Regions from separate parts of the Pseudomonas sp. OTU750018 genome, predicted to be linked through region 2. Evidence: predicted binding sites of a transcription regulator. Region 2 holds the regulator's gene; the other holds the start of a gene.
The links. The regulator sigma-54, encoded in region 2, starts transcription at its own class of promoters, with help from an activator protein. The targets are predictions, from matches to a motif close to ANTGGCATNNANNTTGCTNT.
Positions count from the first base shown of each region.

Region 1: a site for sigma-54 is predicted at 1,291-1,310, ahead of HCI85_RS02310 (flagellar basal body rod protein FlgF). Genes of this name have one in related genera too.

Region 1 covers NZ_JAAPAU010000001.1:459,668-463,232, reverse strand. The annotation lists gene flgE (flagellar hook protein FlgE) at 1-1,152, shown strand, start outside; gene HCI85_RS02310 (flagellar basal body rod protein FlgF) at 1,359-2,099, shown strand; gene flgG (flagellar basal-body rod protein FlgG) at 2,146-2,931, shown strand; gene flgH (flagellar basal body L-ring protein FlgH) at 3,052-3,565, shown strand, end outside.
Region 2 covers NZ_JAAPAU010000004.1:215,794-219,358, reverse strand. The annotation lists gene lptB (LPS export ABC transporter ATP-binding protein) at 1-60, shown strand, start outside; gene HCI85_RS19705 (RNA polymerase factor sigma-54) at 199-1,713, shown strand; gene hpf (ribosome hibernation-promoting factor, HPF/YfiA family) at 1,907-2,215, shown strand; gene ptsN (PTS IIA-like nitrogen regulatory protein PtsN) at 2,231-2,704, shown strand; gene rapZ (RNase adapter RapZ) at 2,707-3,564, shown strand.

The DNA.
Region 1 (3,565 bases), on a different contig from region 2:
GGCAGTGGCGTGCTGTTGGCGGATGTGTCGCAGCTATTCAATCAGGGCAACATCAATTACACGCAGAATGCCCTGGATCTGGCGATCAATGGCAATGGTTTCTTTCAGACCAGCAACAACGGCGACGTCAGCTACACCCGTGCGGGTTACTTCGGTACAGACCGCGATGGCTTTATGGTGAATAACTTTGGCTATCGGCTGCAGGGCTATGCGGTGGATGCCAACGGCAATTTGCAGAATGGCATCGTGAATGACTTACGTATCGAGACGGCCAGTCAAGAGCCCCGTGCAACCGAGAAACTTGAGCAGGTGTTCAACCTCAACTCGACCAATAAGGTACCGACCACCGTCCCGTTCAACCCGTCGGACCCCACAACCTATAACTCGTCAACCTCAACCAATATTTACGACACTCAAGGTAACTCACACGTATTCACCCAGTACTTTCTCAAGACGGGCCCCAATACCTGGCAGATGAATGTACTGATCGATGGGCGTAATCCAGATGATCCGACGTTGACCACGCCGTCGTCCGTGAATTTGCAGTTCACCACTGCTGGGCAGCTGGATATTCCTGCGCTGATCGCCTCGACACCGACAGGTTTTGCGGTGGATGCAAATGGTGTGATTAACCTGACCACCTGGGTTCCTGCTGCGCCGGATACCTCTATTCCTCAGGTGTGGAGCAGTAACGGTGCTGATGCCAGTGCTGCGGGTGTAGCGATCGATATTCGCCCATCGACACAGTTCTCCAGCAACTTTGCGGTCAATCGGGTCAGTCAGGACGGCTACACCACCGGTCAACTGGCAGGGTTGGAGATCGATGATACGGGTGTGATCTTCGCGCGCTACACCAACGGCCAGTCAAAGGTGCAGGGGCAGGTGATTCTGGCCAACTTTGCCAACGTGCAAGGTCTGACGCCGGTGGGCAAAACTGCCTGGGTGCAGTCCTTCGAGTCTGGTGAGCCGGTACGCGGAACCCCGCGCAGCGGCACCCTGGGTGCTCTGCAGTCCGGTGCCTTGGAGGACTCCAACGTCGAACTGTCGGATCAGTTGGTCAACTTGATCGTGGCGCAGCGCAACTACCAGGCCAATGCCAAGACCATTGAGACCGAAAGTGCGGTGACCCAGACCATTATCAACCTGCGTTGATAGGTGTTGCCTGCGGCAGGCGCGTGCCTGTCGCGGGCGGCAAAAGTACGCCGCGCTGGCATTTAGAAGGCTCCTTTCGGAGCCTTTTTTATTTTATAAATTACATATAAATCAAGTGCTTATATTTATTTTTCGAGTGCTGGCACAACCATTGCTTTAAAGCTTGCATAGAGCAGCGGGGCGGCAAGCCCACTCGGAGAATAACCATGGACAAGATGCTGTACGTTTCCATGACTGGTGCCCACAACAACACCCTGGCCCAGCGTGCCCACGCCAACAACCTGGCGAACATCACCACCAATGGTTTCCGCCGGGATTTCGAGCAGGCGCGTTCCATGCCGATTTTTGGTGACAGTTATCCGTCGCGGGTTTACGCCATGAGCGAACGCCCGGGTACTGACTTCACTCCAGGCTCTTTGCAGGAAACGGGACGTGACCTGGACGTGGCGATTGGTGGCAAAGGTTGGTTAGCCGTGCAAGCACCTGACGGCAGCGAAGCCTACGTACGCACCGCCAGCTTGAATGTCGATGCCTTGGGCGTGTTGCGTACCGGCAATGGCTTGCCGGTGATGGGCAACGCCGGGCCGATTGCGGTGCCGCCAGAGCAGAAAATCGAAATCGGCAAGGACGGCACCATCAGCATTCGTGCCTTGGGTGAGGCGCCCAATGTGCTGGCCGAAGTAGACCGTCTGAAACTGGTCAACCCGGACCTCAAGCAGATGGAGAAGGGCACTGACGGCCTGATCCGCTTCAAGGGCCAAGGCCCGGTACAGGCGGACGCCAATATGGAGATTACCTCGGGCTTTCTCGAATCGAGCAACGTCAACGCCGTGGAAGAGATGACTGCGATCCTCTCGCTGTCCCGCCAATTCGAATTGCAAGTGAAGATGATGCGCACCGCCGAAGACAATTCGTCGGCCATGGCGCGCGTCTTGCAGATGACCTAATTATCAGCACGTGGCGTCGTTAAAACGGCGCCCGAGGAGAATCGATATGCTTCCGGCACTGTGGGTCAGCAAGACCGGTCTGTCCGCCCAGGACATGAACCTGACCACTATTTCCAACAACCTGGCCAACGTTTCAACCACGGGCTTCAAACGTGATCGCGCCGAGTTCGAGGACCTGCTGTACCAGATCCGTCGTCAGCCGGGTGGCCAATCCAGTCAGGACAGCCAACTGCCGTCCGGTCTGCAGCTGGGTACGGGTGTACGGGTGGTCGGCACGCAAAAGATCTTCACCGCCGGTAGCCTGCAAACCACTGAGCAGCCACTGGATATGGCGATCAATGGCCGGGGGTTCTTCCAGGTGCTGCTGCCGGACGGCACGGTGTCCTATAGCCGCGACGGTAGCTTTCACCTGAACTCCGATGGCCAGGTGGTGACGTCCAACGGTTATGCCTTGGAGCCTGCCATTGTGCTGCCCAACGAGGTGCGCACCTTTACTGTGGGTGAAGACGGCACTGTGTCAGTCACCACAGCCGGTAACCCGCAGCCACAGATCGTTGGCAACTTGCAGACCGCAGATTTCATCAACCCGGCGGGGCTGGAAGCCATCGGCAACAACCTGTTTCTGGAAACAGCTTCCAGCGGCGCGCCGCAAGTCGGTACACCGGGCCTGAACGGCCTGGGCACCACGCTGCAGAACACTCTGGAAAACTCCAACGTCAGCGTGGTTGAAGAGTTGGTGAACATGATCACCACGCAGCGTGCGTATGAAATGAACTCCAAGGTCATTTCCACCGCTGACCAGATGCTTGGCTTTATTTCGCAGAATCTCTGATAGGTAAGGCGGGTTAGTCGCTCCGCGACGGGCTCGGCTTTGGATATGGCAAGGAATGCTTGAACGGGTACTGGTGGCTCAGGTTGCGCACCACCCCAGGCAACGCATGAGGTAGTAGATATGAACCGGCTGATAATCATAAGTGCACTGCTTGGCCCTTTGGCTTTGAGCGGCTGCATGGCTCCCGCGCCTAAGCCGGATGATCCCTATTACGCGCCTGTGATGCCACGTACACCGCTGCCGGCTGCGCAGAACAACGGCTCGATCTATCAGGCCGGTTTTGAGAATGGTCTGTTCGGTGATCGCAAGGCTTACCGCGTGGGTGACATCATCACCATCACCCTGAATGAGCGCACCCAGGCCAGTAAGAACAGCAACAGCCAGATCAGCAAAGACAGCTCCGCCAATATCGGCGTGCCTAACCTGTTCGGTATGACGGTTTCTCCGCAGAATCCTTTGACCGCTATTGGTGGCCTTGGGCGTGTGGCCGAAGGGCTTGGTATGACTGCGGATAACCTGAGTTTGGGCTCAAGTTTTGATGCCGCACGCTCGGCGGATGGCTCTGGTGCGGCAGGGCAGAGCAATAGCTTAACCGGCTCGATTACCGTGTCAGTGGCCGAAGTGATGCCTAACG
Region 2 (3,565 bases):
GCCATTCTGGCCAACCAGACAGTCAAAGAAGTGTATCTGGGGCATGAGTTCCGGCTGTAACCACCGCTTTTCTCAAGCCGACTGCAGCCAAGGCTAGGCAAAACCCTTAAAGTCAGGCATATAATTTGCTTCCTAGTGGCGCTTTTTGAAAACGCCCTGTTGTGGATTGCGCACAGACGCCGGTAAATAAGGTCTGCAATGAAACCATCGCTAGTCCTGAGAATGGGCCAGCAGCTGACGATGACACCGCAGCTGCAACAGGCCATCCGCCTGCTCCAACTGTCTACCCTGGATCTTCAGCAAGAGATCCAGGAGGCTTTGGAGTCCAACCCGATGCTCGAACGCCAGGAAGATGGCGATGATTTCGACAATTCGGACCCTATGGCTGATGGCGCAGAAAGCGCCAGCCCCAGCGAACAGCCCGAAGCGCCCTATCAGGAAACCAACTACCAGGAAGCCACGCAGACCGTGGACAACCTGGAAGAAGGCGATTGGGGCGAACGCATTCCCAATGAGCTGCCCGTCGATACCGCCTGGGAAGATATCTACCAGACCAGCGCCAGCAGCCTGCCCAGCAGCACCAACGATGATGACGAGTGGGATTTCACTACCCGCACCTCCAGCGGTGAGAGCCTGCAAAGCCACCTGCTCTGGCAGCTCAACCTGGCCCCGATGTCCGATAAGGATCGACTGATCGGCGTCACCCTGATCGACTGCATCAACGAACAGGGCTACCTGGAAGAAACCCTGGAAGAAGTGGTCGAGGCCTTCGACCCGGAACTGGACATCGAGCTCGACGAAGTCGAAGCCGTGTTGCACCGCATCCAGCAATTCGAGCCCACCGGTATCGCCGCGCGCAACCTGGGCGAGTGCCTGCTTCTGCAACTGCGTCAGCTGCCGGCGAAAACCCCTTGGCTAAGCGAAGCTCAGCGCCTGGCCAGCGACTACCTCGACCTGCTCGGCAGCCGCGACTACAGCCAGTTGATGCGCCGCATGAAGCTCAAAGAAGACGAGCTGCGCCAGGTTATCGACCTAATTCAAAGCCTCAACCCGCGCCCTGGCTCGCAGATCGAATCCAGCGAGCCGGAATACGTGGTACCCGATGTAATCGTGCGCAAACACAACGAGCGCTGGCTGGTTGAACTCAACCAGGAAGCCATGCCGCGCCTGCGGGTCAACGCGCAATACGCCGGCTTTGTGAAACGCGCCGATTCCAGCGCCGACAACACCTTTATGCGTAACCAGCTGCAGGAAGCGCGCTGGTTTATCAAAAGCCTGCAAAGCCGCAACGAAACTTTGATGAAAGTGGCCACGCAGATCGTTGAACACCAGCGCGGCTTCCTCGACTACGGCGATGAGGCAATGAAACCCCTGGTGCTGCACGATATTGCCGAAGCGGTGGGCATGCACGAGTCGACCATCTCGCGGGTGACCACGCAGAAATTCATGCACACCCCGCGTGGCATTTACGAGCTGAAATACTTCTTTTCCAGCCACGTCAGCACCTCTGAAGGCGGCGAATGCTCGTCCACGGCAATCCGCGCCATCATCAAAAAACTGGTCGCCGCGGAAAATGCGAAAAAGCCGTTGAGTGACAGCAAGATCGCTGGTTTACTGGAAGCACAGGGCATTCAAGTCGCTCGCCGCACGGTCGCCAAGTACCGTGAGTCCCTCGGAATAGCGCCTTCCAGTGAGCGCAAACGATTGATCTAAGGCGGCACGAAGAAGGAAGACATCAACCCAGACAGAACATGCCCAGGCCTCGCCTTTTCGCAAAAGCAGCCATACTGCCAACATGCAATCAGCGACCGTGCCAGGCTCGTTCTACCCGAGTCTTCCACGCCACAGTGTTCCGGCGGCAGGCCTCATGCCTGCCTCTTACACACGGCAACAAGGAGAAAGCGGTATGCAAGTCAACATCAGTGGACACCAGCTGGATGTGACCGACGCCCTACGCGACTACATCGCCGAAAAACTCGGCCGATTGGAGCGCCACTTCGACAAGATCACCAATGTACAAGTCACCATGGAGGTCGAGAAACTCAAACAGAAAATCGAAGCGACCCTGCACATTGCTGGCGGTGAAGTCGTCGCCAATGCCGAACATGAAGACATGTACGCAGCCATCGATCTACTGACTGATAAACTCGACCGACAACTCATCAAACACAAGGAAAAACAGCTCGAACGTCAACAGGGCGCTATGGCCCGCTGACATCGTCTACCTCCTATGATCCGACTTGAAACTATCCTGACCCCCGGCCGTTCTTTAGTGAACGTGCCGGGCGGCAGCAAAAAACGTGTCCTCGAACAGATTGCCAACCTGGTGGCCCGTGAGCTACCTGACCTGGACGGCCAAGACATCTTCGAAAGCCTGATAGCCCGGGAAAAACTTGGCTCGACCGGTTTCGGCAATGGCATTGCCATTCCGCACTGTCGCCTGCCGGGTTGTACCGCGCCGATCAGCGCCTTGCTGCGCCTGGACGCTGCAGTAGACTTCGACGCCATCGACGGTGCGCCTGTGGACCTGCTGTTTGTTCTGCTGGTGCCCGAAGCTGCCACCGACGCTCACCTAGAACTGCTCCGGCAGATCGCCAGCATGCTCGATCGCAGCGATGTGCGTGCCAGCCTGCGCCAAGCCGAAAGCAGCGAAGCCCTGTATCAGGTGGTTGTGGACGTACAAAGCCAACTCAACCGAGCCTGAGCATGCGCCTGATCATCGTTAGCGGTCGCTCCGGCTCCGGGAAGAGCACCGCCCTCGATGTGCTTGAGGACAACGGTTTCTACTGCATCGACAACCTGCCAGCCGGGCTGCTGCCTGAACTGGCTGAGCGCGCCCTGCTGCACACCGAACTGCTGCATCCGCAGGTCGCGGTGTCGATTGATGCGCGCAACCTGCCGAGCCACCTCAAGCGCTTTCCCGAGCTGCTTGAAGAAGTTCGCGCACGGCACATCAAGTGCGATGTGATCTATCTGGATGCCGACGAAGAAACCCTGCTCAAGCGCTTCTCGGAAACCCGCAGACGCCACCCGCTGACCAACGAGAGTCGCTCGCTGGCTGAAGCCATCGCCGATGAAGCGCTGCTGCTAGGGCCGATCATCGACCTAGCCGACCTGAAGATCGACACCACTCACCTCAACCTGTACCAGCTGCGCGACAGCCTGAAGCTGCGCCTGCTCAATCAGCCAGAGCCAGGTACCGCGTTTCTGCTGGAGTCCTTTGGCTTCAAGCGCGGCATGCCGGTGGATGCTGATCTGGTATTCGATGTGCGCTGCCTGCCCAATCCCTACTGGAAGCCGGACTTGCGCGACTTCTCCGGCCTCGACCAGCCGGTAGTCGACTACCTCTCAGCCCAGGCCGATGTCGAAGACATGTACCAGGACATCCTCGCCTACCTGACCAAATGGCTGCCGCGCTTTGCCGCCAGCAACCGCGCCTATGTCACGGTGGCGATTGGCTGCACCGGCGGCCACCACCGCTCGGTGTACCTGGCCAACCGCCTGGGGGAAACCCTCAAACCCATCCTGAAAAACGTTCAGACTCGCCACCGCGACCTCAGCTAAG